DNA from 4 places in the Rhizobium sp. 01N447_2 genome. Region 1 is predicted to be linked to each of the others. Evidence: riboswitches for the same ligand, from Rfam matches in the RefSeq annotation. Region 1 holds a riboswitch; each other region holds the start of a gene.
What was found. Region 1 has a riboswitch for cobalamin ahead of cobU (bifunctional adenosylcobinamide kinase/adenosylcobinamide-phosphate guanylyltransferase). Riboswitches for the same ligand answer to the same signal wherever they lie in the genome.

Region 1 (5,748 bases):
AGTGCCGGGCGGAAGGGTGGGGCGATCGAACTCTTGCGCGCCAGTTCTTCGACAAAGGCGACGCCCTGCATGATCAGGATGCCGACACCGGCGCAGAAAGCACCGAGCAGCAGCGCCGGGATATAGTCGGCCGGCACGACCGAGCCGAAGCTGCCGATATCGATGGTGAAATCGCTGCCGGCGAGTAACCTTGCGATCAGGGTGGAGACAAGGGCGGAGACGACGACAGGCGTCAGCGAGACGATCGTATAGGTGCCGATGATCAGCTCGAAGGCATAGAAAGCACCGGTCAGCGGCGCGTTAAAGGCGGCGGCGATGGCGCCCGCCGCGCCGCAGCCAACGAGGGTGCGCAGGTCCGAGCGGCGAAGCTGCAGCTTCAGGCCGAATTTCGAGGCGAGGCCGGCGGCAAGCTGGGTATAGCCGGCCTCCAGGCCGACCGAGGCGCCGAAACCGTTGGAGATCAGGTTCTGCACGGCAACGATGATGCTGTCGGTCAGAGACAGGCGGCCGCCATGCAGCGCATTGGCCTCGATCGGGTCGACCATCGGCTTCTTGCGCCGTTTCGCCAGCACGAAAAGCAGCAGGCCGAGCAGGGCGCCGCCGATGACGGGGGCGGTGAGCAGCAGCATCTTGCTCTCGATCTCGGACGAGCTCAGTCGTTCGCTGTCGGCAATGCCGAAGACCAACTGATGCAGCTCATTGGAGACGTAGCTCATGCCGGTGACGGCGAGACCCGAGATGATGCCGACGACGGCGCCCGCCAGCGACAGGCCAACCTCGCTACGGCGGGTCAGCGCCCGCAGGCGTCCCGGATCGAAGAAAACACGCAGCGCGCGGAAACGGCGCCGATCCAATTTCATAAGCATGGCAAGACAACTAGGCAGGGAGAGGCCCGGTCAAGGGCGAAGGCGCAGTCCGCTTGCGACGCAATTGCGGCGAAAACCCGGCGGGCGGGATAAATATTTGTGACGTAAGTCTCTGATAAATGACGATGTTTTAGGTAGAGTAAGTCGTGTTGGAGCAGGCATACCGGCCGGCCGTCAATTGGTCGACCGCCAAGGCCGGTTGACTTCACCCCTGCGCTTGCCTAACCATCCCGATAACGGATGGTCGACTGACCATCCTGACATAACGGATGGTTCCGGATCGGTGTTACGCCCTTCCGGATGAAAAGGGAATGTGACGGGGCGGACCCAAGCCGGGCGCCTTCATCACAGCCGACCCCGCGACTGTAGAGCGGTCAGGGTCTTCCATCCGGCATCAAGCCCTTCCGGCTCGGAGCCTGCAATCGTGCGGGCGGGCTGGACAGGCGATATGCCGGAAAAGCCACTGGATATGCATGGTGATCAACCGGGGTCGGACGCCTCTCAAGTCTACGAATCGTCCACCTTTTCACTGATGCGGCCGGGAAGGCGAGGATGATCCGCTGGCACGATCAGGGCGACCGGTTTCCGGTCTGCCCCGATCGCGGCCGATAACTGCGAGCCAGGAGACCTGCCATGCGTGCCGGGCGAGAAGCCCACACCTGGGCACTATGCCCGTTGCCAGCACGGAGGTTGTCTTGGCTGAACGATTGAATTCGGCGCGGCCTGGTGCGGCGCGACGGGGAGGTGCTTTCCTCTCCTCCCTCATTCCTGTGCTTGTCACAGGAATCCAGTGTGCCCAAGTCCTTGGGTACGGAAAACTGTGGGTCTTTCGTTGTTGCGCTTCACTTGCGCTCAGCACATTCGCGGCTTTGCCGCTCATCCCCTCAACCGTCTGCCGCCACCTTCTCCCCGCTGGGGAGAAGCGGTATGCCGCAACGGCTCGGTCTTTCTCATCCCGCAGAGGTCAGAGAGACGACCTTGGACTAAGGCTTGCTCGCTCTTCTCCCCAGCGGGGAGAAGGTGGCCCGAAGGGTCGGATGAGGGGGGCCACACGGCGTGCCCTATCTGATCAGCGGACCGTTTGCACATGATCGCCGCCGCCTCCAACACCGTCTTCATCCTCGGCGGCGCACGCTCCGGCAAATCCCGTTTCGCCGAAGACCTCGTAACGGCGACTGGGCTTGATCGCCACTACCTTGCCACGGGGCGGGCATGGGATGAGGAGATGCAGGCGCGCATCTCTCAGCACAAGACCGATCGCGGTCCGTCCTGGACGACGCATGAAGAGCCGCTCGACCTCGTCGGCAAGCTTACCGCCATCGACCGCAAGGAGCGCATCGTCCTCATCGACTGCCTGACGCTCTGGGTCACCAATCTGATGATGGAGGAGCGGAACATGGCGGCGGAATTTGCCGTTCTTGCCAATTTCCTGCCCGCCGCGAAGGCGCGGCTCGTTTTCGTTTCCAACGAGGTCGGCCTCGGCATCGTGCCCGACAATCGCATGGCGCGGGATTTTCGCGATCATGCCGGCCGGCTGCACCAATCGATAGCGGCGAAGGCCGCCGAAGTTTATTTCATCGCGGCAGGCCTGTCGCTGAAAATGAAGGGTTAAGTCCATGAACCAGCAGAAGATTCCCGCAACCGTCATCACCGGATTCCTCGGCGCCGGCAAGACGACGATGATCCGCAACCTGCTCACCAATGCCGGCGGCAAGAAGATCGCGTTGATCATCAACGAATTCGGCGATCTCGGCGTCGACGGCGACGTGCTGAAGGGCTGCGGTGCGGAGAATTGCACCGAGGACGACATCATCGAACTCACCAACGGCTGCATTTGCTGCACTGTTGCGGATGATTTCATTCCGACGATGACGAAGCTGCTCGAGCGCGAGCAGCGGCCCGACCATATCGTCATCGAGACTTCTGGCCTTGCTTTGCCGCAGCCGCTGGTCGCCGCCTTCAACTGGCCCGACATTCGCACCCAGGTGACCGTCGACGGCGTCATCACGGTGGTCGATAGCGCTGCCGTTGCCGCCGGCCGCTTCGCCGACGACCATGATGCGGTCGATGCGCGCCGCGCCGAAGATGAATCGCTCGATCACGAAAGCCCGATCGAGGAGCTGTTCGAGGATCAGCTGACCTGCGCCGACCTCATCGTGCTCAACAAGACAGACCTGATCGATGCTGCCGGGCTTATCAGGGTGCGAGACGAGGTCGCCTCCCGCACGGTGCGCAAGCCCATGATGATCGAGGCGAGGAACGGCGAGGTGTCGGCCGGCATCCTGCTCGGCCTCGGCATCGGCACGGAGGACGATGTCGCCAATCGCAAGTCGCATCACGAGCTGGAGCATGAAGACGGTGCGCCGCACGACCATGACGAATTCGACAGCTTCGTCGTCGATCTCGGACCCATTGCCGATCCCGCCGGCTTCGTCGAAGCGCTGAAGGGTATCATTGCTGCCCATGACGTGCTGCGCCTCAAGGGTTTCGTCGACGTCTCGGGCAAGCCGATGCGCCTGCAGCTCCAGGCCGTCGGCAGCCGTATCGACCATTATTTCGACCGTGCGTGGGGCGCGAGCGAAAAGCGCGCCACGCGCCTTGTCGTCATCGGCCTGCACGAAATGGATCAGGACACGGTGAGGGCGGCGATCGAAGCGCTGGCGTAACCCGATGCATCTGCTTCTGGCTCAACAGGGAACGATCAGCGACGGCGAGGAGGCAATCGACCTCGGGCAGACGCCGGGCGATATCCTGTTCCTGTCGGCTGCCGACAGCGAGCTTGCTGCGATCGCGGCCGCCCATCGCGATCGCGGGGCGGGGCCTTCGCTCCGGCTCGCCAGCTTGATGAGCCTGAAGCATCCGATGTCGGTCGATACCTATGTCGAGCGCACGGCGCGGCATGCGAAGCTGATTATCGTCCGCGCACTCGGCGGCGCCAGCTATTTCCACTACGCGCTGGAAGCGCTGCATGCGGCGGCTGCCCGCGCCGGTGCGCTGATCGCCGTGCTGCCGGGCGATGCCAGGCCGGATGCGGGGCTGGTGCCTTTCTCCAATGTTGATCTCGACGATCTCAACGCGCTCTGGGCCTATCTGATCGAGGGCGGCGATGCCAACGCGCAGGCTTTTCTCGACCATGCCGGGGCGATGCTGTCGGGAGCCGAGAAGCCGGCGCCCGCGGTGCCTTTGATGAAGGCAGGTATTTGGTGGCCGGGGCGGGGGCTGATCGGGGTCGAGGAGTGGCGGCGGGTTACCGATTCCCTCTTCTCCCCAGCGGGGAGAAGATGCCCGGCAGGGCAGATGAGGGGGGCGAGCGACGGAGGGAGCGAGCAGCAGGATTGGGACGCCAGAGTTTGTCGAGTCACCCCCTCATCCGACCCTTCGGGCCACCGACCAGGGTTGAGCCACGGGTCTCAACCCGTCCTTCGGACCCCCGCTGGGGAGAAGAGGGAGCAAGCCGAGAAGCCGACAGTCGCCATTTCCTTCTACCGCGCCCTCGTCCAAAGCGGCGAGACCGGGCCGATCGAAGCTCTCATCGAGGCGCTGACGTTACTCGGCCTCCGCCCGCTGCCGGTCTTTGCCTATAGTCTCAAGGATCCTGTCTCCACCGGCATTCTCGAAAGCGTATTTTCGGCGTTGAAACCCGACGTTGTCATCAACACGACGGGCTTTGCGGTCTCGGCACCGGGTGCGGACCGGCAGCCGACGGTGCTGGAGGCGAATGAGGCGATCGTGCTGCAGGCGATCCTGTCGGCCTCGTCGAGGGAGGTATGGGCAGCTTCCTCGCAAGGCTTGTCTGCACGCGATCTCGGCATGAACGTGGCACTGCCTGAAGTCGATGGCCGGGTGCTGGCGCGGGCGGTCTCCTTCAAGACGGCGGCGCGCTACGATGCGCTGGTCGAGACGAATATCGTCGCCAGCCAGGCCGATGCCGGCCGGGTGCGCTATACGGCGGAGCTGGCCGCCAATTGGGCGCGGCTGCGGAAGACTTCCGCCGGCGACCGACGCATCGCGCTCGTCATGGCAAATTATCCGAACCGGGACGGTCGGCTCGGCAACGGCGTCGGCTTGGATACGCCGGCCGGCACCATCGAGGTGCTGAAGGCTATGCGATCGGCGGGGTATCCGGTCGCCGAGATTCCCGCCGACGGCGATGCGCTGATCCGGCATCTGATGGAAGGGCCGACCAATTCCGGTTCCGACGGAAAGATCATACGCGAGACGCTTTCCCTGAGTCTGTACAACAGCTTCCTGGAATCTCTTCCCAATAAGATTCAGGATGAGGTGAGGGCCCGCTGGGGCGATCCCGAAGATGATCCGTATTTTCGCGAAGGCGTCTTCGCCCTGTCTTTTGCGCGCTTCGGCGAAATGCTCGTCGGCATCCAGCCAGCACGCGGTTACAATATCGATCCGAAAGAGAGTTATCATTCGCCGGATCTCGTGCCGCCGCACGGTTATCTCGCCTTCTACGCTTTCCTGCGCCGCGAATTCGGCGCCCATGCCGTCATCCATATGGGCAAGCACGGCAATCTCGAATGGCTGCCGGGCAAGGCGCTGGCGCTGTCGGAAAGCTGCTATCCCGAGGCGATCCTCGGGCCGCTGCCGCATCTCTATCCCTTCATCGTCAACGATCCGGGCGAGGGCACGCAGGCCAAGCGCCGCAGTGCAGCCGTCATCATCGATCACCTGACGCCGCCGCTGACGCGGGCCGAGAGCTACGGGCCACTCAAGGATCTGGAGGCGCTGGTCGACGAATATTACGAAGCATCCGGCGGCGATCCCCGCCGCATCCGGCTGCTCAGCCGCCAAATCCTTGAGCTCGTCGCCGATATCGGCCTCGACCGGGATGCGGGCATTGCCAAGGGCGAAAGCGAGGGCGAGGCGC
Region 2 (8,293 bases), on a different contig from region 1:
CCTTCGGTGTTCGACCATCCGCGCGATCTCGACGTGCGGCTGCGGCTGATGGACATGGACGGTGGCAATCTGAAGACGCTGTTCGAGCTCTTTGGAGGGCAGGGCACGATCAACGTGCCCTGCTGGTCTCCTGATGGCAAAGAATTCGCCTATGTCCGCTATTTTCCGGCCGACTAAACGCGGGTCCGGCACCGCTCGCGGGCGGATGTCGCCAGGTCTTCCAGCACGGCGACCGACATATCCCAGTCGATGCAGCCATCGGTGATGGACTGGCCGTAGACCAGCGGCTTGCCGGGAACGAGGTCCTGGCGGCCGGCGACGAGGTTGCTTTCGATCATCATGCCCTTGATGTCGCCGTTTCCGGCGGCAATCTGCGCGGCCACGGATCTGACGACGAGCGGCTGGTTCATCGGGTCCTTGCCGCTATTGGCATGGCTGGCATCGATGAGGATGCGTGGGGCGACGCCGAGCCTGACGGCTTCGACGGTAACCGCTTCGACGTCGGCCGCTTCATAGTTCGGCCGCTTGCCGCCGCGCAGGATGATGTGGCAATCCTCATTGCCTGTCGTCGAGGCGATTGCCGCCTGTCCGTCCTTCGTCACCGCCGGGAAGTGATGCGGCTGCGAGGCGGCGAGGATGGCGTCGAGCGCGACGCGCACGCCGCCGTCGGTGCCGTTTTTGAAGCCGATCGGGCAGGAGAGGCCGGAGGCGAGCTGCCGGTGGATCTGGCTTTCGGTCGTGCGTGCGCCGATCGCACCCCAACTGACGAGATCGGCAATATATTGCGGCGTGATCGTGTCGAGGAATTCGCAGCCGGCCGGAAGGCCCATGGCATTGATATCGAGCAGCAGGCGTCTCGCAATCCTCAACCCTTCCTCGATGCGGTAGCTGCCGTCGAGATGCGGGTCGTTGATGAGGCCCTTCCAGCCGACGGTCGTGCGGGGCTTTTCGAAGTAGACGCGCATGACGATCTCGAGATCGCCGGCGAAGCGGCGGCGCTGTTCCGCCAGCCGTTCGGCATATTCGCGGGCGGCGACGGGATCGTGGATGGAGCAGGGGCCGATGACGACGATCAGCCGGTCGTCTTCGCCCCGGAGAATTTTGTGGACCGCATTGCGGTTGCTGGTCACGGTCTTGCTGACATCAGCATTGCGGGGAATTTCCGCGATGATATCGGCGGGTTTGGTCAGCGGGGTGATTTCGACAATACGCAGATCATCAATGGTATCAGACACGGTATGGCTCCTGTTTGGTCATACCCGCGCGGAACAAAAAAGCCGCCAGGTAGACTAGCGGCTATTCGGGTTGTCGTCGCGTCGAATTCAGTTACGCATGGACCCGCATCCGCTGAGAGTAGCGGTACCAATAAAATCGCGAGGCGTAGATTGATGTGATCGACATGAGGCGTATGTAGTGTCACAGCCACGCGTTGTCACGTAGAATTTGCAGCCTGAAGATCCGGCGCTCCCCGAGATGGCAACGGCTTCTGCGGAAGGTACACCCCCGGCGAGGCAAGAAGCACGTCGCACTCGATCTCGTGCATGCGACGCGCTCTAGGCTTTGTTTAAACCTGTCGCCCTAAAGATGCTTCCGGGCGACGGTCATTCGCACTGTTGTAGAAAACGCAGTTCCTGAGATCACAGGGCGTCGACGTTCACGCCGACGGTGATGGCGCCGATCGGCGTTCCCGCGTCGTCTGATATCGTGACGCTTGCCTGCGACTGCAGCGTCTGGGTCGATTCATCCTTTTCGATCTCATCGACGAAGACGGCGTCCTTGCCGGCGCCGAAGGACTTCTGGAACTTGGCCTCGTCGCCCTGCCAGTAATCCGATGTGGTGTCGCTTTGACCGACATTCAGGCCTTTTGCATCCATGACGAAGATTTCCGTGATCTTGCCGCCGGAAGCCTCCTTCTTTCCCTGAAGGAATTTCGACAGTGCGCTGTTGAGCACGTCGTCGATCATCGAGTGGTCGGAGCCATCGACTTCGGCACGCCATTTCTTGTCGAGGGCGTCGACATCAGCCGCACTGAGATTGGCGTTGGCAGCGTTCTGCGCCTTGATAGCCTCGATGATGGCGGGGTCGTTAAGCCAGGGCTTTACATCGCTTGTCACGTAGTCGGAGATCGGGGCAAGCTTGGCATCCTGCGCCATGGATACGCCCATGGGCATGGCAAATGCGGTGCAGGCCAAAAGAAATGCGGGCACGATTTTCTTCATAAGCGTTTCCTTCCTGATTATAGGTTGCTGAGAACTAAGGCTTATCGGATGCAGACGACGTCAGAACTCCTCCCAGGCACCGGGAGCAGCGGCAACGGCGGCACTTCCTGCATGACGCTGCGCGAAGGCTCTGGGCTCGGGACGAGCTTGGCGGGCGGCTTGAACGGGTTTGGGCTGGCTGGCGGTAGACGCACCGACGACGAACCTGCCGGCCGAGTCCTGCAGAAGGCGTCCTTGCGACAGCAGTTCGTGGCAGGCCGCGTTGGTTTCCTCGACCATTGCCGCGTTCTGCTGTGTCGTCTGATCCATCTGGTTGATCGCGCTGTTGATTTCCTGCAGGCCCGTCGCCTGTTCGCGATAGGATTGGACGATGGAAGCGATGCTATCGCTGATGCGGTTGATCTGCTCCTCGATCTTCAGCAGGGCGTCACCGGTTTCGTTCACCAGCCCGACGCCCGCGGCAACTTCCTGGCCGGATACGTTGATCAGGTTCTTGATTTCCTTTGCGGCATTTGCCGACCGCTGGGCGAGTTCACGCACTTCCTGCGCAACGACCGCAAAACCCTTGCCGGCCTCGCCGGCGCGCGCCGCCTCGACGCCGGCATTCAGCGCCAGCAGGTTCGTCTGGAAGGCAATCTCGTCGATGACGCCGATGATGCGGCCGATCTGGCTCGACGAGGTTTGGATCCGGTCCATCGCCCCGATCGCATCGCGCACCACCGTCGCCGAGACATGGGCGCTCCGCTTCGTCTCCTCGACCAGCTGCCCGGCATTTTCAGCCCGTTGCGACGATGTCCTGACCGTCGTGGTCACCTCATCCAGTGCGGCGGCGGTCTCTTCCAATGCGGCTGCCTGTTGCTCGGTCCGTCTTGCGAGCTGATCCGCGGAGGTCGCCAGCTCGCTCGAGCCGGTTTCGACAGCCACGGAGGCGGTCTTGATCTCTGTCAGAGCGGCTGCGACCGCATCGACCATGTTGTTGAAATCCTGCCGCAACTTATCGAATTCAGGACCGACATCGGCCAGATGTATCGAAAAGTCGCCCGCGGCGAGCTGTTCCAAGGCATTTTCAAGAGCGTGCATCACCAGCCGCTGCGTGTTGCTGGCCTCTTCCGTCAACATTGCGTTGCGCGCCCGCTCGGCGTCGAGCGAAGCACTCTGCTCGGCGGCGGCCTGCTCTCTTTCGACCTTGGCAATCGCCTCGTGGCGGAAAACTTCCAGGGCCCGCGCCAGAAAGCCGATTTCATCGCCGTTTTCCCTGTAGGTGACGGGTGAGACCAGATCGCCTTTCTGCAGCGCGCTGATCCGTTCGCTGATCACCCTGATGGGCCGGCCGACCAGGCTGCGCATGGCGAGAAGGAAGGCAACGACGGCCATGGCGGTGATCGCGGACTGCGTGAGCAGCGAAATGAGAACTTTCTGCCTGACTTCGGAAGCGATTTTTTCGACGGACCAGTTCGTGACGATGTAACCGGTGGCCTTGCCCGACTTATCCAGCGGGAGCGGCGCGATGATCGTCACGACGCCGGCAGATATTCTACCGTCATCGATGGTGGTCTTTTCCGGTTTCGCGCTGAGGCTCTTCGCCAGATCGGCTGGTGCGGGCAACCCACTAACGCCATCGCGCGCCCAGGTATCGACGGCGGCAGGTTCAGCGTTGAATGCGGCAAACTGCACGAGATCGAGCGAGGGGTCGTCGCGATAGAGCGAATAAGCCTCTCGAACGGCGTTCGCCTTCCCCCATTTCACGCCGCCCGCTGCCAGAGATGCAAATTGCTCGGCATCCTTGGACCAGTTCGCCTTGGCGCCATCGATCAAGGCCCGGGTTTCGTACATCCAGGTATAGGTGGCGAAAGCGGAAATGCCGCAGAGGTTCACGGCAACGATAATCGCCGCCAGCTTGGCGGTCAGAGGCATCGTCTTCAAAAATTGGAACATTCCGCGGCGGCCTAGAATTGCGGCTCAGTCGGACATGTTCCCGACTGGCGTATCAATACGGGCATCGACGCTGACGATCACATCACGAGCCCTCATGCCCATGTCCGAATTGCGACCCAAAACGCGCAAACGCAGTGTGTATTTGATGTGTGAATAAATCATAAAGTAGAATGGGGTGCTGGGGTACACGCGGGTCATTTCACCCTGGCGTCTGCCGGCGCCGAGTCTTGCGAACCGGCGGGTGAGGAATGCTTCCATCGCGCCAGGCAGATCTGTCTCGATCAGCTATTTTCCGCCACGGCCTCTTCGGGCTCGGCGTGCCGGCGCTTGCGGCCACGCGCCGTCAGTTCCGCCCCGGCATCGCGCGGCAGGCGCAGGAAGGTGATACAGGCCAGCGCCGAAATCGCCGAGACGCTGAAGAAGGCGACGTGGAAATCCGAGACCAGCAGCCTGCCGTCGTGAAAGCTGCTCGAAATTTCGAGGATGCCGCCGGCGATCGCCACACCCATCGCCATGGAGATACGCTGGGCAACGGCATTGATCGCGGTTGCCTGGCTGCTGTCGGCGTCGTCGACATCGCCGAAGGCCATGGCGTTGACGCCCGAGAAAGCCATGGAGCGGAACAGGCCGCCGATCAGCAGGCAGGCCATGATCAGGAACAGCGGCGTCTCGGCGGTGAAAAGGCCGTTGATGCCGAGGAAGATCGCCGCCAGCAAAGTGGTGATTGATATGACGGTGCGGAAGCCGAACGCCTTGAAGGTGCGCGAGGCGGCGAATTTCGAGCCCATGGAGCCGAGCGCGCTGACGAAGGTGACCGAGCCCGATTGCAGCGGCGTCAGGCCGAAGCCGAGCTGCAGCATCAATGGCATCAGGAAGGGCAGGGCGCCGAGCCCCATGCGGAAATTCGAGGCGCCGAGGATCGCCGCCCGGAACATCGGGTAACGGAACATCTTCGGGTCGAGAAGCGGATTGGGTGCGCGGCGGGCATGCAGGAGATAGAGGAGGCCGGCAAGGATGCCGATTGCAACCGTGGCATAACCGTAGATGACGGGCACGGCCGGCAGGCTGATCACCGACAGGCCGAAGACGAAGCCGGAGAAGCCTATGCCGCAAAGGCAGAAGCCGGGGAAGTCCATCGGCCGCGGACTGCGCGGCTCGACCGCCGGCAGGAAACGGGTGACGAGGATGATGCCGAGCACGCCGATCGGGACGTTGATCCAGAAGATCCAGTGCCAGGTGAGGTAGGTGGTGAGGAAACCGCCGATCGGCGGACCCATGATCGGGCCGATCAGGGCGGGGATGGTGAGCCAGGCCATGGCATCGACGAGTTCGTGGCGCGGTGTTCCCCGGACCAGCAGCAAGCGGCTGACCGGCGTCATCATCGAGCCGCCGGCGCCCTGAATCAGGCGCGAGACGACGAAGGCTGTGATCGAGTTGGAAAAGGCGCAGGCGATCGAGCCGATCATGAAAACGAAGATCGCCATGCGGAAAATGTTGCGCGCGCCGAAACGATCGGACATCCAGCCGCTGATCGGGATGAAGATCGCCAGCGCCACGAGATAACTCGTGACGGCAAGCTTCAGCGCGATCGGCGAGGTACCGATATCGGCGGCGATTGCCGGCAGGCTGGTGGCGATCACGGTGGAATCCATCTGTTCCATGAACAGGGCGACCGCAAGGATCATGGGCGTGAGGCGGGGCACGGGCAACCGAAATGCAAAGAGAAAAAGTGCGGCGCCATGGGCGTCGGTCAGGATCGGTTTGTTTCTAAGGCAGCAATGCGCCTCTGTCCATGAAATCGATGTCGCATGCAGCGTATCGGCGGCGTCATGCGGGCCGCCTTGCCGCAGCCGCGCTTTCCTGAAATAGATGCGCCGTCAGGTGCCCGCCGGTAAGGCGGGAGAATCGGGAATCCGGTGCAAAGCCGGAACGTGCCCAACGCTGTAAGGCCGACGTTTGCCGCTTCATCACGCCACTGGCTTCTTGCCGGGAAGGCTGCGGCAGACGGATGACGCCCAGTCAGAAGACCGGCCTGGCAAGATAGACCGATCCGCGCGGACGGCGGGGCGGTTGCGTTGTTGGGGATTTGACGATGCGACCCTTTGATGAGGATGCCCTTTCGGTGGCGTCCGGTTTTTCTTTGGCCGAACGCGAGGCCGTCTATCATGCGATCATGACGCGGCGGGACGTCCGCAGCCAGTTCCTGCCCGATCCCTTGCCGGACGAACTTGTGCAGCGGCTGCTGACGGCCGCCCACCACGCGCCCTCAGTCGGCTTCATGCAGCCGTGGAATTTCATTCTGGTGAAAAGCGCAACCGTGCAGGCGCGCGTCCGGGATGCTTTTGCGAGGGCCAATGAGGAGGCGGCGCTGATGTTCGAAGGCGAACGGCGGCAGGCCTACCGCTCGCTCAAGCTCGAAGGCATTGTCGAGGCGCCGCTCGGCATATGCGTGACCTGCGATCCCACGCGCAGTGGCAGCGTAGTGTTGGGGCGCACGCACAATCCGAGGATGGATAGCTATTCCACAGTCTGCGCCATCCAGAACCTCTGGCTTGCGGCGCGGGCGGAAGGGGTCGGCATCGGCTGGGTCAGCATCTTTCATGAAGGCGACCTGAAGAGCATTCTCGGCATACCCGAGCATATCGAGGTGGTCGCCTGGCTCTGTGCCGGTTTCGTCGATCGGCTCTATGACGAGCCGGAACTCTCCGTCAAAGGCTGGCGGCAGCGGCTGCCGCTCGATGAACTCGTCTTTCATGATGGATGGGGACGGAGCGAGCCCTAAATCAAGCGCGTCGCATCGAAGATGCATGTCGTAGTCCCAAAACCGCTGCGCAGTTTTGGGTGGCATGATTTGATATCACTGCTGTTGTGGCTGCGGGCCCGGCGTTGCCGGATTGGCGAGGTCGATCGAGCCCTGATCGCCGGCCAGAAACTGCGGGCCGACCTGACGGACGCGGTTCTGCGTGGGATCGTAGGGGCGCTCGGGAACGGATGGTTGCGGCGCGGCGGCATCCTTCGCCGGGGGATTGGTGCGGATGGTGGTGATGGAGCCCTGCTGCGGCGGTTCGCTCACCGCCTGCTTGGAGCGCATCTCCTCATAATAGGCGGTGAGATTGCAGGCGCAGGAGGATTTTTCCCCGGGCGTGCGGTTCTTGTAGGCAAAGGCATTTTTCATGGCGCTGTAGGGCGTGCCCGTTGCGACCGAGATCATGTTCGAGGCTTCGGTGCTCGTCACGTCACGATAGAATAGTTCGGTCTCGATGCCCGGGCACATCTTGGCGCAGGTCTGGGCGTCGCGGCCGAAATCGACCGACGTGGCGTTCGAGCTGATCGGGAAGAAGCCGCCGTCGCAGCTGCGCACGCACATGGTGCTGACCGGAGATAGCATCTCGGCCCGCGGCACGCCGTAACGCGGATCGACCTCGTCACCGCCGCCGAGCGGAATGAAGGTATCGGTGCGCATCGCCTGTTCCTCGACGCTCGGAGCCGGTTCGTTGGCGCTGCGATCGCTCGGGGCATAGAAGTTTTCGCTGTTGCAGCCATTGCGGTCGAGAGCGGCAATCAGTTCGCGCCGCGCGCCGTCATCGGCGCCGTTCTGGCCGGCCAGCTCGTCGCGGCGGTCCTGGAGATAGCGGATGTTGTCGATCATGCGGGCTTCGGACTGCGAGAGCTCGGCGCAATAATCGGCATTCTCGCCGCCGATGACGACCATGCTGCCCGAGGTGCAGCCGTTGCCGCGCAGCTCGTTGCGGACCTTGCGCAGCTCGAGGTTCTGCTCGGCCATGGCGCTGGCATATTGGCGCACTTCCGGGCCGTTGTTATTGCCGATCGACCGCGGCAGGTCGGCCAAGCGACCGCGCAGATCCTCACAGATAGTAGTTGTCTGCGCCGCGGCGGGCGCTGCGAAGGCAAGGAGGAGGGCAAGAGACAGGTTTCGGCGTTTCACGGCGTCGTCCCGGAATGAGCAAAGAATCGATCGGTCGATTGCGGCCTCGATAGCCGCGCGTTGTCTCTTAGCGTGTTTCTCTTAATAAGCTTGGAGATATTCCTAGCGCATTTTCGCGATTTTATCCAGCAAATGCGGGTGGTCCCTCTGTCGGGGAATCTGCTGTGCCGCCAAAAGCGGGACCTCCTTCTTT
Region 3 (8,293 bases), on a different contig from region 1:
CATTGGCGATGACTTCGCCGACGATGCGGCTCGCCTCCGGATGCGGGTCGAACACATCGACGTCGATCCCGGCCAGCAGGAAACGCGCGATCCATCCGCCGCCGATGACGCCGCCGCCGATGCATGCCGCCTTGTTGATCCCTGTCATGCAGCCCTCAGCGCTTCGTCAGTTTGAGTTTCTTGCGAACGTCTTCCGGACCGATGATCCGCGCACCCATGCCCTCGACCACCTGCACGGCCTTTTCGACGAGCTCAGCATTGGTGGCGAGCTGGCCCTTGCCGACGAAGAGGTTGTCCTCCAGGCCGACGCGCACGTTGCTGCCCGCCAGAACGGCTGCCGCTGGATAGGCCATGGCATTGCGGCCGATCGAAAAGGCCGAAAAAGTCCAGCTCTGAGGCACGTTGTTGACCATTGCCATGAAGGTATTGAGATCGTCGGGCGCACCCCATGGAATGCCCATACAGAGCTGGATCAGCACCGGATCTTCGATCAGGCCTTCCTCGGCAAGCTGCTTGGCAAACCAGAGATGGCCGGTGTCGAAGGCCTCGATCTCCGGCCGCACGCCGAGGTCCGTCATCTTCTTCGCCATCGCCCGCAGCATGGCCGGCGTGTTGGTCATGACATAGTCGCCGAGGTTGAAATTCATCGTGCCGCAGTCGAGCGTGCAGATTTCGGGCAGGCATTCGGCGACATGGCTGACGCGCTCGGTGGCGCCGGCCATATCCGTGCCCTTGGGGTTAAGGGGAAGGGGGCTTTCGACATCCCCGAAGATCAGATCCCCGCCCATGCCGGCGGTGAGATTGAGGACGACGTCGACATCGGCCGAGCGGATGCGGTCGGTGACTTCCCTGTAGAGATCGTTACGGCGGCTGGCGGAACCCGTTTCCGGATCGCGAACATGGCAGTGAACGACCGCGGCACCGGCCTTTGCCGCATCGATGGCGGACTCGGCGATCTGCTTGGGAGTGATCGGCACGTGGCTGGATCTGGACACCGTGTCGCCGGCGCCGGTGACGGCACAGGTGATGAAAACATCGCGGTTCATGGCAAGAGGCATGTTTTTGTTCTCCCTCGTCTTGTCTGCATTACGCGACAGGATCGGCGGCGATGCTTTGCATTTTTGGAGGCAATTGATACATTATCGGAAATCCGAGGAGGTGGCCTTGCTGGAACGATCGACGGAGCGGCTCGATATCGATCTTCTTATCCTGCCGGATGCGAACCTGATCCTGATCGCGTCGGTCATCGAGCCGCTGCGCGGCGCCAACCGCATCTCCGGCAGCGAGCTTTATCGCTGGCGGCTGCTCACGCCGGACGGAGCGCCGGTTCCGACCACCAGCGATATCGCGATACCCGCTAACGGGGTTTTCCAGGCGACCAGGGACGAAGCGCCGCTCTTCGTGCTTGCGAGTTACAACTGGCGCCGCAGCGCGACACCGGCGCTGAAGATGCAGCTCTCGCAGGCCGCTCGCTACCGCACGATGATTGCGGGCATCGAATCCGGCACATGGCTGCTGGCCGAGGCAAGCCTGCTCGACGGGTTGCCGGCGACCGTTCACTGGGAGGATTACGAGGATTTTGCGCTCGCCTATCCCGAGGTGCGGGCCGTCAAGGATCGTTTCGTCATCGATGCCAAGCGGCTGACGACCTCCGGTTCGCTTCCGACCGTGGACCTGATGCTTGAGGTGATAAGACGAAGGCAGGGTTATTCGCTGGCGCTCGAAGTCAGCCGGCTGTTCCGTTACGAGCAGCCCTCCTTCCATGCGGACGAGCAGCTTTCCGCAGCCTCGGCGGGGTTGCGCCTGCATGATCCCCGCGTGACGCAGGCGGTGCGGCTGATGGAGGAGCATGTCGAGCAGCCTCTAGTCCTCGCGCGGCTGGCCCGCAGGGTAGGCGTCAGCGCCCGGCATCTGCAGGATCTCTTCCAGCAGAGCATCGGCGCGCCGCCGCATGTGCATTATCTCGCGCTGCGCCTGAACGCGGCGCGCCGCAAGGTGATCGAGACGACAGCCTCCTTCGCCGACATCGCGGCAGCGACCGGCTTCAACTCAGCCTCTGCCTTTGCGAGAAGCTACCGGGCGAGTTTTTCCGAGAGCCCGTCGGAGACCCGGCGGCGTTTGCGCCGCCGCATCACACCATCGGAAGCGCCGGCATAGGCTGGAACGCTTCCCGCACCATATCGGCAAGTTCGCGCACAGCCTCGCTGGAACGGTAAGTGCTCCGACGGAGCACGACCTTGGAGGAATCGACCGGCGGAAAACCGTCTTCGGCAGTCAGCTCCCGGCAGCCGGGCGGAATGTTGCTGCGGCACAGCGTTGTGACGGCAAGGCCTGCGATCACGGCGTTCTTCAGCCCAGAGCCCGTATCGGCAATGAATGCGATCCGGTAGTTGCGGCCGATCTGCTCCAGCGACCGGAGCGCATAATCACGTGACCAGGTGGAGTTGCGATAGGTCGCAATGGGCAGGGGATCGATGTCGTGCAACCGATGGACCATGGATGTGACCCAGACTGTCGGATCGATGCAGATGACCTCGCCTTTGGTCTCATCGCTCCAGTCGAAAACGACGGCCAGATCGAGTTCGTCCCGCTCGAGGGCGGCGAGGTTGCGGACTGTATAGTCGCAGGACACGGTAACCTCGACGGCCGGGTGGCGAACGGCGAAAGCCGCGAGCGCCGCCGGCAACACCGTCTGGCTGTATTCCTCGGGAATTCCGATGCGCACAGGCCCATCCAGCGGCTTGCTGCGGATCGTCGCGGCGGCCTCGCTTAAGAGATCGATGATCCGGCGGGCGTAGGGCACGAGCTGTATGCCCGGGCGCGTGAGCAGCACGCCGCGGGCGCCCCGCTCGAAGAGAGTCTCGCCGATCGTCTCCTCGAGCCTCTTGATCTGGCTGCTGACGGCCGATTGCGTCCGCCCGATGCGCTGGGCGGCCGCGGAGAAATTGGAAGTCTCGGCAACGACCAGGAAGGTTCTGAGCAGGTCGCTCTCAATCGGCTCGTGCATGGGGAAGCCATTAAAAAACTCGATGACAGCTATCTCTACTATTCGTTTGCCTGATGTCAATTCTTGACGCACAAATAAGCCGCGTTCGACTTCCTTCTTTGAGAATATCTGCGTGACAATTGAAAATCCGGCCAGACGCCTCGCAGGCAGCGAGCACGAGAAGGGTGTGCTTCTCATCATTGCCGCGACACTTGCCTGGAGCGCGAGCGGCGTCTATTCGCGACTCCTGACGACCGACGTATGGACGGCGATCGCCTGGCGATCATTGTTCGGTGGCCTGTTCCTGCTGATCCCCTGCCTTTTCCTCGAAGGGGGCATCTCACGGCGGCAATGGCGATCCGTCTTCCATCCCACAGGTCTTGCCATGATCGCATGCCAGACCTTCAGTCAGGTATGCTTCATCGGGGCGCTTTACATGACCACCGTCGCCAATGTGACGATGATCTATGCGACCGCGCCCTTCATCGCGGCCATGCTCGGCTGGGTCATCCTCAAGGAGAGGGTCTCSAGGCGGACGTTGATTGCCGGCGGCATCTCGCTCTTCGGCGTCGCGGTCATCGTCGCCTCGTCGATCGGCGGCGGCACTGGTGTGGGAGATCTGCTGGCGCTCGGCATGACGGCGTCCTTCGCGCTCGTCATCATCATTCCGCGCATCAATCCCGGCGTGCCGAGCCTGCCTCCGACCGTCGTCAGCGCTTTCCTGACGCTGGCCATCTTTGCCCCGTTCGGTTCAGTCGGCTCGCTCGACCTGCACAACTGGGTCGTTCTCGCCGCCTTCGGTGCGACCAATTTCTCTCTCGCGCTGGTGCTCTTCCTTGCCGGGGCCAAGCGGATGCCGCCGGCCGAGGCGGCGCTGATCGGCACGATGGAAATTGTGCTCACGCCCTTCTGGGTGTGGCTGCTGTTTTCCGAACAGCCGCCCGTCGCCACCTTTTTCGGCGGCGCGATCATCCTCGGCGCCGTGCTCTGGCACACGGCCGTCGACTTCAACCGCAGCCGGCGCCCCTCGCGGCTAAAGTCTTTAGGCGGCGATTAAATCTTCCGGGACGAACCGGAAAACCGCCGTATTCGCGGGATCAATTATTTCCGCTACGCAGCGCTATTGCGACTTTGCGACTGTCGTCTTTGAGTTGCACCCATGTCGTTTTCTTGATCGCTGTTTTCCGTCAGGCATGGTTTGTTTGTAGTGTTCAAGGCGCTATCTCGCAAACTGGCGAAATGGACCATTGGGAAGCCGGCCCGACGCCGGCGCTGCCCCGCAGCGGTAGAAGAACTGAAATCCTCAAGGAAATCGCCGGATAGACATCCGGAAAGATATCGAGATGGATCGGAAGGAGATTCTGGAGCCGGAAACCAGCTCTTACGCAGCAGATCGACGGATTGCGGCAGACGGTCACGAGCGGAACGACAGGCAAAAACCGTGGCGTTCACTTCACTTCTGCATCCAATCTGTCCGTTTTGAAAATTCGAATATCGCCCGGTGCGGCGGTATCCTCGTGTTGTGGACACCGGGCTGCAGAGGAGGCAGGCCGGAGGGAAGTCGCCATCGACTGCATCGGTTGCAGATCGAGGCTTTCAAACAAGTGGGAGGAATCCATGAGCAAAAATAGAGGCGTCGTCTATCTCCGGCCGGGCAAGGTCGAAGTTCGCGACATCGACGACCCGAAGCTGGAAGCGCCCGACGGCCGCCGCATCGAACACGGCGTGATCCTTAAGGTGATCTCGACCAATATCTGCGGCTCCGATCAGCACATGGTCCGCGGCCGCACGACAGCGATGCCGGGCCTCATCCTCGGTCATGAAATCACCGGCGAGATCATCGAGAAAGGCATCGACGTCGAGATGCTCGAAATCGGCGATATCGTCTCGGTGCCTTTCAATGTCGCCTGCGGCCGCTGCCGCTGCTGCAAGTCTCAAGATACCGGTGTCTGCCTGACGGTAAACCCGGCCCGCGCCGGTGGCGCTTACGGTTATGTCGACATGGGTGGCTGGATCGGCGGACAGGCGCGCTATGTCACCATTCCCTACGCAGATTTCAACCTGRTGAAGATCCCCGATCGGGACAAGGCAATGGCGAAGATCCGGGATCTCACCATGCTCTCCGACATTCTGCCCACGGGCTTTCATGGCGCGGTGCGGGCAGGCGTTGGCGTCGGCTCGACCGTCTACGTGGCAGGCGCCGGCCCCGTCGGCCTTGCGGCTGCGGCTTCGGCTCGCATTCTCGGCGCCGCTGTCGTGATGATCGGTGATTTCAACAAGGACCGTCTGGCGCATGCGGCGAAGGTCGGTTTCGAGCCGATCGACCTGTCGAAGAGCGACCGTCTCGGCGACATGATTGCGCAGGTCGTCGGCATCAACGAGGTGGACAGCGCCATCGATGCGGTCGGCTTCGAGGCACGCGGCCATTCCGGCGGGGAACAGCCGGCGATCGTGCTCAATCAGATGATGGAGATTACCCGTGCCGCGGGTTCGATCGGCATTCCCGGCCTCTACGTTACCGAGGATCCGGGCGCCGTCGACAACGCTGCCAAGCACGGCAATCTGTCGCTCCGCTTCGGCCTCGGATGGGCCAAGGCGCAGTCCTTCCACACCGGCCAGACACCGGTGATCAAATATAATCGCCAGCTCATGCAGGCGATCCTCCACGACCGGCTGCCGATTGCCGATATCGTCAACGCCAAGGTCATCCCGCTCGACGATGCCGCCGCTGGATATGAGAGCTTCGACCATGGAGCAGCGACAAAATATATCCTCGATCCGCACGGAGAGGTCGCGAAAGCCGCGTAGCGCTCACGACCGAAGACAGGGATGGTCGGGCAACAGCCCGACCGTCCCGCATTCTCGAAAATCGGCCGGTGAATTACTGGATGCTGAACGGGAAATATTTGGCGTTGATCATGTCATAGGTCCCGTCCGCCTTGATGCTCTTCAGCGCTTCGTTCAGGCGCGTCAGACGCTCCTTGTCATCCAGGCGCAGCGCGATCCCGGCGCCTTCGCCAAAATATGTGATGTCGACCAGATCCGGCCCCTTGAACTCGCAGCAGCTTCCGGCCTTGGTGTTGGCAATCCAGTCGTAGATGGCGAGTTTATCCTCGAGGATAATGTCGACACTCCCATCCGCCAGCCCCTTGTATAATTCCGGCGAAGAGCGAAAAACCGTCTTCTTCATGTCCGGATAAAGATGGTTGGCATAGGATTCCTGCGCTGTCGACGACGTCACCCCAAGAATTTTGTCGCTGAGGGCGGCTGGGCTGACGTCACTGATCGACGAATCCTTCCGGGCGATGAACACCGACGGGCTGTTGTAATATTTTTCGGTAAAAGCAACCTTTTGACGCCGCTCAAGGCTCATCGACATGGATGAGATGATCGCGTCGTATTTGTCGGCAACGAGATCGGGGATGATGTCGTCCCACTTCTCGATGATAAATTGGCATTCGAACTTGCCAACCTCGCACAGCGCATTGGCAATATCGATGTCGAAGCCCTGAAGATTGTTATTTGCATCGAGATAGTTGAAGGGCGGAAATGCACCTTCGACGGCAATTCTCATCGGCATGCGATCTTGCGCAGCCAGCTGGAGCGGCAAGGCAGCGGCGAGAAGGATTCCCACCGCGCCCGTCATCAGGGCTCCGCGCACTATAGTGTGAAGGGATCTGCGCAACATCGTCGGGAGCTCCTTGGGGCGTATTCGATCTCGCCCCATAGTGCGCCGCAGCTTTTAATTCTACGTGAACGCTTCTTTGTTAGCGTCGACCAATGCGCCCGTGTCGTGGTGTTCAGGGGTCTAGGCTTGCAGATCGTTCTTCCTTCCAGCTCCAGCACGTTTCAGCAATCCTGGATCGCTTCGGGGAGGATTCTGTTTCTGATTGCCGTCAGCGGCCTTGGAGCGATCGGACTGGTCGTGCTTTCGGCACTGTGGGCGGGAACCGAGAGCGACGCTGCCGCCCTTGATCGACAGCGCCAGCTTGTGAATGCCCGCCTGCGGGAACAGGTCGATCAAGTCGCGCATGTCATCGGCCAGTTCGGCAACGGCTACCTCACCCGTGTTTATCCGGCTGCCCGGTCAAGCGGAGGTTCCTCCAGTCTCGATGCGGTTCTGACAGCGGCCGCCGGGAGCGCGATCAGCCAGACCGCAATGTCCGCCTTCGGCTACGATCAGGCCTTCGTCGTCGACGAGAAGGCGCAACTGCTGATGCTGGCGGACGCCCAAACGGAAAAGCGTTATCGCTGGATGAAGCCTCTCTTTTTGCCTCTCCTTCACGATGCCCGCCTTGGGGTAAGACAAGGCGCGGTTTCCAACGAAAGAACGCCGTCCTCGATGGAAAGCCGCCTTGCAAGCCCAGGGCGCTCCAACACTGCGTTGGCCAATCTGATGCGGCTGGAAGGTCGGCCGACGATCGTCGGCGTCGTCGCCATCAACGAAGCTGATGAGCGGCAACGGCAGACGATGCGGCAGTTCCTGATCGTCGTGCGGTTTATCGATGGTGCGGCGCTGGACGAATTGAGCCGGCAACAGGGCCTCAACGGCGCGCGCTTCGCGCGCACGGCCGATGCAGACGAAAACGAGGTTGCGTTCCAGATCGACGCCACGGCAAATGGCGAACCGATCGGCTTCATCGTCTGGCGGCCCGATCTTCCAGGTTCGAGGGTGATCGGCCGATTGATGCCGGCGCTTTCGATAGCCGCCATGGTGATCGCGATCCTGTTCTCGGTCTTGCTGGTGCGCCTGCGAAGCAGTCTCGGCGAGTTGAAGAAAAGCGAGCTGCATGCAAGACAGCTTGCCTTGCATGATGTGCTGACCGACCTTCCCAATCGCGCCTTGTTCGCGATCAGGTTCGACGAGTGCCTGGCCGAGACGCAGAATTCAGCCGAGCGCTCGGCAGTCGCGCTTCTCGACCTGGACCGATTCAAAGCCGTGAACGACACGTTCGGCCATGCCGCCGGCGATGAACTCATCAGGATGGCTGCGGAGCGGATCCGCTCCCTGCTTCGTCCGGGCGACACGCTTGCCCGGCTCGGAGGGGACGAATTCGCCCTGCTTCTCCGGGACATCAAAGATCATGATCACCTGTTGCCGGCAATATGCGACGCGATCGTTGCCGAACTTGGTAAGCCCTTCCCGCTTTTGAGGGGCGAGGCGGTCGCGCGCGTCGGCGGCTCGATCGGCGTGACCGTTGTGCCAGACGCCGGGCGGAATGCCGATGACATCATGCGCTACGCCGACGTCGCGCTGTACGAAGCCAAGATGGGCGGCAGGGGCCAGTGGCGCGTCTATTCACCCTC
Region 4 (8,293 bases), on a different contig from region 1:
CTCCTGGAAAGGGCGCCTGATAGTCTCGTGCTGTCGCTCGGCGTCATCGACGGACGCAACATCTGGCGGGCCGATCTCAACGCCATCCTGAACAGGATCGTGCCACTGGTTTCCAGATTAGGTGAGCATCGACTTCAAATCGCGCCGTCCTGCTCCCTCCTTCACGTGCCGATCGACCTCGAGCTGGAAGCAGGGCTCGACGGCGAGTTGAAAACATGGCTCGCCTTTGCGACGCAGAAGCTGGACGAGCTTGCCGTGCTCGGCAGCGGTGCCTTGGACCGGAGCGGCGTTATCGGTGCCCTTGAAGCTTCTTTGCGCGCCGTCGCTGCCCGCGCCTCTTCCTCGAGGGTTCATGATGCCAGAGTTGCGGCGCGAGTGGCAGGCATCGACGGGAGGATGAAACGCCGGGGTCGCGCATTCCTCGCGCGCAAAGCGCTTCAGGACGACCGATTGCGACTGCCGCTCTTCCCGACGACGACGATCGGCTCATTTCCGCAAACATCGGAAGTGCGCAAGTCGCGCGCCGCCTATGCAAAGGGTGCGATGAGCGGCGCCGACTACGAGGCCTTCCTCAGAAAGGAGACTGAGTCGGCGATCCGTTGGCAGGAGGAGATCGGCCTCGATGTGCTCGTTCACGGCGAGTTCGAGCGTAACGACATGGTGCAGTATTTCGGCGAGCAGCTTTCCGGATTTGCTTTCACGCAGCATGCCTGGGTGCAGAGCTACGGTTCACGCTATGTCCGCCCGCCGATCATCTTCGGCGATGTCTCACGCCCGAAGCCGATGACGGTCGAATGGTGGCGTTATGCGCAGTCGCTGACGGAAAAGCCGGTGAAGGGCATGCTGACGGGACCAGTGACGATCCTCAACTGGTCCTTCGTCCGTGACGATCTTGCGCGCGCCGATGTCAGCCGGCAGATAGCGCTGGCGATTCGCGACGAGGTGACCGATCTCGAAAAGGCAGGCGCGGCAATGATCCAGATCGATGAGGCGGCACTTCGCGAAGGCCTGCCGCTGCGAAAGGCCGATTGGAAGACCTATCTGGACTGGGCGGTGGAAAGCTTTCACCTGTGCTCGACCGGCGTTGCCGATGAGACGCAGATCCACACGCATATGTGCTATTCGGAGTTCAACCAAATCATCGGCGCCATCGCCGCGATGGATGCCGACGTCATCTCCATTGAGACCTCACGTTCGAAGATGGAGCTGCTGGAAGCCTTCCGAAGCTACAAATATCCGAACGAGATCGGTCCCGGCGTTTACGACATCCATTCGCCGCGCGTTCCGGAGGTCGGTGAGATGACTGAGCTCATGCAGCTTGCCCGCGGGCGGCTTTCGGATGGGCGGTTGTGGGTCAATCCGGATTGCGGCCTGAAGACCCGCAAATGGGAAGAGGTGCGTCCGGCACTCGTCAACATGGTCGCCGCCGCGCGGGCGTTGCGAGCCGTGGGGTCGGGGAAGGGCGCTTAAATCTCCGCAACATCTCGAGGAGCCGGCTTTTGCCGGCTCCTTTTATGAACGGGCTCTCCACAGCGCTTTTCCGTTAAAGCTTCGTTATCCACATCATACACAGTCACGGCGATTCGCTGCCGCCGTTGCTGCGCTGCCACAACAACTTGTTGACGTCATCAGCGATTCGCGTACCATATCTAGTGTTCGAGGTTCCGTCGATTCGTGAGGATCGGCGGCTAAGACGGGAATACGGTGCGTTTCGCCATCATGGCGCGGCAATGCCGGAGCTGCCCCCGCAACTGTAAGCGGCGAGCAACTGTCCGATTTCAGGTCACTGGAGCATGATGCTCCGGGAAGGCTGGGGCAGGGTGCTTTGACCCGTGAGCCAGGAGACCTGCCTCGAACGAAACGTCCACGGGCGGGGTGTCCGGAAGGTCGCGTTGCATGGCTGCGGGGAATCTCCGCATCGCGTTTCGCAGGCCCGAGCCTCCGCCCCCGAAACCTTCGCATTGAGCCACTTCGGGGTGAAGTCATGTCAGTATCTCAGTTCAGGCCGTCACCCGCTAGAGGTAGAGGGCGGATCACGCCCAGCGGCTGAACGAGCCGCATCGCTGCAAAATACAGAGTGTTTTCGACGGATATCGCGAGATTTCCGATCGATGTCCTGCGTCCCAATCGCGTCGTCACGAGGAATATCATGACCATCACAGTCTACAGCAAGCCTGCCTGCGTCCAATGCACTGCCACCTACCGCGCCCTCGACCGGTTGGGCGTCGATTATGACATCGTCGATATTTCGCAGAATGCCGAAGCGCTCGATCGGGTCCGCAGCCTCGGCTACATGCAGGCGCCCGTCGTCATCGCCGGCGAGCAGCATTGGGCCGGCTTCCGTCCCGACATGATCAGCGCACTTTCCTGAGGAAAGGCGATGGCTCTGATCGTCTATTATTCCAGCCGGTCCGAGAACACCCATCGGTTCGTCGCCAAGCTCGGACTGCGCGCGGCGCGCATTCCGCCAAATGGCGCAGACGCGTTCCATATCAGCGAACCCTTCGTGCTGATCGTGCCGACCTATAGCGGCGACGGCGGCAAGGGCGCCGTTCCCAAGCAGGTGATCCGTTTCCTCAACGATACGGAAAACCGAGGACACATCCGCGGCGTGATTGCCGCGGGCAACAGCAATTTCGGCGAAACATACGGGCTCGCCGGCGACGTGATCTCAAAGAAGTGCCAGGTGCCTTACCTCTACAGGTTCGAACTGCTGGGCACAGAAGCGGATGTCGCCAACGTCAAACACGGAATGGAACGGTTTTGGACACGGGAACAACTCTGACGCGGGATGCGGGCGCAAAACCGCATAACACTTTTGCTCATCCCGCCGGCGAACGCCCTTTGAAAGCGGCGGAAACGCTCGACTACCACGCGCTGAATGCGATGCTGAACCTCTATGACGATCAGGGGCGGATCCAGCTCGACAAGGATCGAATGGCGGCCAAGCAGTATTTCCTGCAGCATGTGAACCAGAACACGGTGTTCTTTCACAATCTCCGGGAAAAGCTCGATTACCTCGTGACCGAGGGCTATTACGAGCAGGAGGTTCTCGACCAGTATTCCTTCAATTTCGTGCGGGATCTGTTCGACCAGGCCTATGCCAAGAAGTTCCGTTTCCCGACCTTCCTCGGCGCCTTCAAATATTACACCAGCTATACGCTGAAGACCTTCGACGGAAAGCGCTATCTCGAGCGCTATGAGGACCGCATCTGCATGGTGGCCCTGGCCTTGGCGCGCGGCGACGAGAGCCTTGCCCGCGACATGGTCGACGAGATCATTTCCGGCCGCTTCCAGCCGGCGACGCCGACCTTCCTCAATGCCGGTAAGAAGCAGCGCGGCGAACTGGTTTCCTGCTTTCTGCTGCGCGTCGAGGACAATATGGAATCGATCGGCCGGTCGATCAATTCGGCGCTGCAATTGTCGAAGCGCGGCGGCGGCGTGGCGCTGTCGCTGACGAATATCCGCGAGGCAGGCGCGCCGATCAAGCATATCGAGAACCAGTCCTCGGGCATCATCCCTGTCATGAAGCTGCTCGAAGACAGTTTTTCCTATGCCAACCAGCTCGGCGCACGGCAGGGCGCGGGGGCCGTCTATCTCAATGCCCATCACCCCGACATCATGCGCTTTCTCGACACCAAGCGCGAAAATGCCGACGAGAAGATCCGCATCAAGACGCTGTCGCTCGGCGTCGTCGTGCCCGATATCACCTTCGAACTCGCGAGGAACAACGAGGACATGTACCTGTTCTCGCCCTATGACGTGGAGCGCGTCTATGGCGTGCCCTTCACCGAGATTTCCGTGACGGAAAAGTACCGCGAGATGGCTGACGACGCCCGCATCTCCAAGAAGAAGATCAAGGCACGCGAATTCTTCCAGGTGCTTGCCGAAATCCAGTTCGAGAGCGGCTATCCCTACATCATGTTCGAGGACACGGTGAACCGGGCAAACCCGATCGCCGGACGTATTTCGATGAGCAATCTATGCTCGGAAATCCTGCAGGTGAGTGAGGCGAGCGAATATAACGACGACCTCTCCTACAAACATCTCGGCAAGGACATCTCCTGTAATCTCGGCTCGCTGAACATCGCGGCAGCGATGGATTCGGTCGATTTCGGCAAGACGATCGAGACCTCGATCCGGGCGTTGAGTGCTGTTTCCGACATGAGCCACATCTCCTCAGTCCCTTCGATCGAGAAGGGCAATGACGAGAGCCATGCGATCGGCCTCGGCCAGATGAATCTGCACGGCTACCTCGCCCGCGAACGCATCTTCTATGGCTCCGAGGAAGGCGTCGATTTCACCAACATCTATTTCTACACGGTGACCTACCACGCGATCCGCGCCTCGAATCTTTTGGCGGTCGAACGCGGCGCGAGCTTCAAGGGCTTTGAGAACTCGAAATATGCCTCCGGCGACTATTTCGACAAATATACCGACCGGCTCTGGGAGCCGGCGACGGAGAGGGTCAAGGCGCTGTTCGAGACGTCAGGCATTCACATTCCGACGCAGGAAGATTGGGTGGCGTTGAAGAAGGCGGTGATGGCCTCCGGCCTCTATAACCAGAACCTGCAAGCAGTGCCGCCGACAGGGTCGATCTCTTATATCAATCACTCGACCTCCTCGATCCATCCGATCGTCTCGAAGATCGAGATCCGCAAGGAAGGCAAGATCGGCCGCGTCTATTATCCGGCGCCGTTCATGACCAACGACAATCTCGACTATTATCAGGATGCCTACGAGATCGGACCGGAGAAGATCATCGACACCTATGCGGCGGCGACCCAGCATGTCGACCAGGGCCTGTCACTGACCTTGTTCTTCCGCGACACGGCAACGACGCGCGACATCAACAAGGCGCAGATCCATGCCTGGAAGAAGGGCATCAAGACGATCTACTACATCCGCCTTCGCCAGATGGCGCTGTCCGGCACCGAGGTGCAGGGCTGCGTGTCTTGTACGCTGTAATTTGATATTTCGCTCCGGAGCATTTGCCCCTCACCCTAACCCTCTCCCCGTTTTGACGGGGAGAGGGGACTTGCCACACGAACCGGCAATAAAGACAGAAAAGGGTGCGGCATATCCCCTTCGCCCCGCTGGCGGGGAGAAGGTGCCGGCAGGCGGATGAGGGGCAAATCCGGACACATTTCTCAAGAGGGAACACAATGAACATGCAATTGAAGCCGGTCAGCCGCGTGCGCGCCATCAACTGGAACCGCATCGAGGACGACAAGGATCTCGAAGTCTGGAACCGGCTCACCGGCAATTTCTGGCTGCCGGAAAAAGTGCCGCTTTCCAACGACATTCCCTCCTGGGCAACGCTGACGCCGGCCGAGCAGCAGCTGACTATCCGCGTTTTCACTGGATTGACGCTGCTCGACACGATCCAGAACGGCGTCGGTTCCATCCGGCTGATGGAGGATGCGGTAACGCCGCATGAGGAGGCGGTGCTTTCCAACGTCTCCTTCATGGAGGCGGTGCATGCGCGCTCCTATTCGTCGATCTTCTCGACGCTGTGCTCGACGCCCGATGTCGACGATGCCTATCGCTGGTCGGAGGAGAACGAATTCCTGCAGCGGAAATCGGCGCTGATCATGGAGCAGTATCGCTCCGGCGATCCGTTGAAGAAGAAGGTTGCGAGCGTTTTTCTCGAAAGCTTCCTGTTCTATTCCGGCTTCTACCTGCCGATGTACTGGTCGAGCCGGGCCAAGCTGACCAACACGGCCGACATGATCCGGCTGATCATCCGCGACGAGGCGGTGCACGGCTATTATATCGGCTACAAGTTCCAGCGCGAGCTGGAGCGGCTCAGCGAGGAACGGAAGCAGGAGATCAAGGATTTCGCCTTCGAACTGCTGCTCGAACTCTACGACAACGAGGCGAAATATACCGAAGCGCTCTATGACGGCGTCGGGCTGACCGAGGACGTCAAGAAATTCCTGCATTACAATGCCAATAAGGCGCTGATGAACCTTGGCTACGAGGCGCTGTTCCCGGCTGAGGCCTGCAAGGTCAATCCGGCGATCCTGTCGGCGCTTTCGCCGAATGCCGACGAGAACCACGACTTCTTCTCCGGCTCCGGTTCCTCCTATGTCATCGGCAAGGCGGTGGCGACCGAGGACGAGGACTGGGATTTCTGAGGCTTGATCGCCGTCTGCCTCTTATCATTTGCTCTCTCATCGCCCACATTCAGCGGAAATAAATTCGGTCCTCGCCAATGATGTGGCGTAGCGGGAGTTTTTGATGCAATCCATTTCGAACAAGGCCGGGACTGTCGTCGAGGCGGGCGAAGGCGTCTGGCCGATCCGCAGAAGACGGATTCTCGACTGGCTGGTGAACGAGACGCGCGGTGAGCGGTTCATCGACAATATCCTGGTGGAAATGTGCGAGAAGCTGCTGGCGGCAGGGGTGCCGGTGGCGCGGGCGACATTGCATTTCAGGACGAACCATCCGCAATGGATAGGCGCCCGCATCCTCTGGAAGGAAGGCCTGGCAGAGGCGAAGATCAACACATTTGCCTATGGTGTCGAAAACACGCCGGAGTTCCTGAAGAGTCCCGTCAACGCGATCCATCAGGGTTCGGAGGAGGTGCGTAGACATCTGGAAGGCACAGCCGACAGCGACGAGGATTCATTCTATCAGGAACTGCGCGATGACGGCCTCACGGAGTATATCGCCTGGCCGCTCGAGCATACTTTCGGCAAACGGCATGTCGCGACATTTTCGACCAGCCGGCCGGGCGGTTTTACCAGCGAGCATGTCAATTTCCTGCGCGATCTGCTGCCGGCCCTGACCCTCGTCAGCGAAATCCGGCTGAAGAACATCATGGCGCGTACGCTGCTGCAGACCTATGTCGGACCGCATGCGAGCGAACAGATTCTGTCGGGCGTCACGACGCGCGGCAGCGGCGCGACTGTCGGTGCGGCAATCATGATCTGCGACCTGCGCGACTTTACGGCGATCTCCGATCTCTGGCCGCGTGACGATGTCATCCATCTGCTCAACGATTATTTCGACGCCATGTCGGATCCGATCGAACGGTATGGCGGAGAAATCCTGAAGTTCATGGGCGACGGATTGCTGGCGATCTTCCCGTTAGCCAAGGAAACCGCCTGCCTCGATCTGCTGCAGGCGATCCGCGAAGGGCAGGCGTTGATGGCGCAATTGAACCAGCAGTATGCGGGCAACGGACGCGAACCGCTGCGCTACGGCGTCGGGGTGCATGTCGGCGACGTCATGTACGGCAATATCGGCTCGCGCCGGCGGCTGGATTTCACCGTCATCGGTCCGGCGGTCAATGTTGCCTCGCGGCTGGAAACCCTGACCAAGGAGGTCAAGCGTCCGGTGCTCTTGTCGCGGGCCTTCGTCGAAATGGCGGGCTGCGCGAAAGACATGGACAGCCTCGGCACCTTCCCACTGCGCGGGCTCGGCGAGCCGGTCGATGTTTTCGCCTTTCCGGAGCGCTAGACACTTATACTCCCCGCTTGTTTCCCCAAAGCAGCACATGCAGTTGAGGTAGCACACGGGCTGCAAACCATTGGTCGGCTGTTACTTTTGCGACAAGCCAGTGCATCCGATCCATCACGCCGTCGATATCAATGCGCGCGTCATCGTCATCGGGAGGCGGCGGCGTATGATTGCCGGGCTGAAGGAACAAGGGAATTTGGGGATAGCGCTGACCCGCGCACTGGGCGAATTCGTAGTCGGCATCGTCGAAGACGACGATCTTCAATGCGACCTCCGGTCCGCCGGCAGCCAGTTGAAGGCAGTTATCCACCTGATCCCAATCCGTCAGCATTCCGCTTGATGGCGGCTTGGGGCTGACGACCAGGACGTCGAGATCGCGAAACCAGGCCTGGGCTACGCTTCCCTGTGTTTCCAGGGCAAAGCGGTATCCTTGCGAATGGCCAAGCTCGATCAGTGGCCTTAAGGGCTGTATCGCCGGATTGCCTCCGGAAAGGGAAACCGTCAGTGGCTTTCCCCCAGAGAGTTCCGTGACCTTATGCCAGATCGCCTCAGTGGACATGGGAATCCATTGATCCCGGAACGCGCTGTCGACCGCGTGAAGACTGTCGCACCAGGAGCACCGGTAGTCACAGCCACCTGTTCTCACGAAAACCGTCGGCAGTCCGATCAAGGCACCTTCACCCTGTATGGTCGGGCCAAAGATTTCGCTGACGCGAATGCTCCCGACGCTCACGGCCTGTACTCCGCCCATGTTTTAGGGGTCTCGCTGACACGAACAGACGAGGTCTCCGGAAAGCGCGGCTTGCACCAGTCGTAAAAGTGCCTT

Region 2: it holds a riboswitch for cobalamin, as region 1 does, so the genes downstream of both, bluB (5,6-dimethylbenzimidazole synthase) here and cobU (bifunctional adenosylcobinamide kinase/adenosylcobinamide-phosphate guanylyltransferase) in region 1, are expected to answer to the same signal.
Region 3: it holds a riboswitch for cobalamin, as region 1 does, so the genes downstream of both, fdhA (formaldehyde dehydrogenase, glutathione-independent) here and cobU (bifunctional adenosylcobinamide kinase/adenosylcobinamide-phosphate guanylyltransferase) in region 1, are expected to answer to the same signal.
Region 4: it holds a riboswitch for cobalamin, as region 1 does, so the genes downstream of both, nrdH (glutaredoxin-like protein NrdH) here and cobU (bifunctional adenosylcobinamide kinase/adenosylcobinamide-phosphate guanylyltransferase) in region 1, are expected to answer to the same signal.

Annotation. Positions count from the first base shown of each region.
Region 1 covers NZ_JBFTQY010000018.1:511-6,258, reverse strand. Annotated here, with positions in the region: gene AC1ECN_RS14750 (chloride channel protein) at 1-866, opposite strand, end outside; cobalamin riboswitch at 1,120-1,516, shown strand; gene cobU (bifunctional adenosylcobinamide kinase/adenosylcobinamide-phosphate guanylyltransferase) at 1,954-2,478, shown strand; gene cobW (cobalamin biosynthesis protein CobW) at 2,483-3,532, shown strand; partial or broken gene AC1ECN_RS14735 (cobaltochelatase subunit CobN) at 3,537-5,748, shown strand, end outside.
Region 2 covers NZ_JBFTQY010000022.1:11,820-20,112, reverse strand. Annotated here, with positions in the region: gene AC1ECN_RS17435 (TolB family protein) at 1-177, shown strand, start outside; gene AC1ECN_RS17430 (3-deoxy-7-phosphoheptulonate synthase) at 174-1,235, opposite strand; gene AC1ECN_RS17425 (hypothetical protein) at 1,638-2,219, opposite strand; gene AC1ECN_RS17420 (HAMP domain-containing methyl-accepting chemotaxis protein) at 2,280-4,154, opposite strand; gene AC1ECN_RS17415 (DHA2 family efflux MFS transporter permease subunit) at 4,436-5,839, opposite strand; cobalamin riboswitch at 6,017-6,204, shown strand; gene bluB (5,6-dimethylbenzimidazole synthase) at 6,247-6,936, shown strand; gene AC1ECN_RS17405 (DUF2865 domain-containing protein) at 7,012-8,100, opposite strand.
Region 3 covers NZ_JBFTQY010000017.1:92,606-100,898, reverse strand. Annotated here, with positions in the region: gene AC1ECN_RS14075 (carnitine 3-dehydrogenase) at 1-148, opposite strand, end outside; gene bcoG (3-dehydrocarnitine:acetyl-CoA trimethylamine transferase BcoG) at 156-1,058, opposite strand; gene AC1ECN_RS14065 (GlxA family transcriptional regulator) at 1,057-2,157, shown strand; gene AC1ECN_RS14060 (LysR substrate-binding domain-containing protein) at 2,132-3,007, opposite strand; gene AC1ECN_RS14055 (DMT family transporter) at 3,120-4,043, shown strand; cobalamin riboswitch at 4,184-4,384, shown strand; gene fdhA (formaldehyde dehydrogenase, glutathione-independent) at 4,604-5,794, shown strand; gene AC1ECN_RS14045 (transporter substrate-binding domain-containing protein) at 5,868-6,674, opposite strand; gene AC1ECN_RS14040 (putative bifunctional diguanylate cyclase/phosphodiesterase) at 6,780-8,293, shown strand, end outside.
Region 4 covers NZ_JBFTQY010000069.1:2,607-10,899, reverse strand. Annotated here, with positions in the region: gene metE (5-methyltetrahydropteroyltriglutamate--homocysteine S-methyltransferase) at 1-1,470, shown strand, start outside; cobalamin riboswitch at 1,643-1,868, shown strand; gene nrdH (glutaredoxin-like protein NrdH) at 2,150-2,371, shown strand; gene nrdI (class Ib ribonucleoside-diphosphate reductase assembly flavoprotein NrdI) at 2,381-2,785, shown strand; gene nrdE (class 1b ribonucleoside-diphosphate reductase subunit alpha) at 2,764-4,968, shown strand; gene nrdF (class 1b ribonucleoside-diphosphate reductase subunit beta) at 5,166-6,140, shown strand; gene AC1ECN_RS30890 (adenylate/guanylate cyclase domain-containing protein) at 6,244-7,467, shown strand; gene queE (7-carboxy-7-deazaguanine synthase QueE) at 7,472-8,200, opposite strand; gene queD (6-carboxytetrahydropterin synthase QueD) at 8,197-8,293, opposite strand, start outside.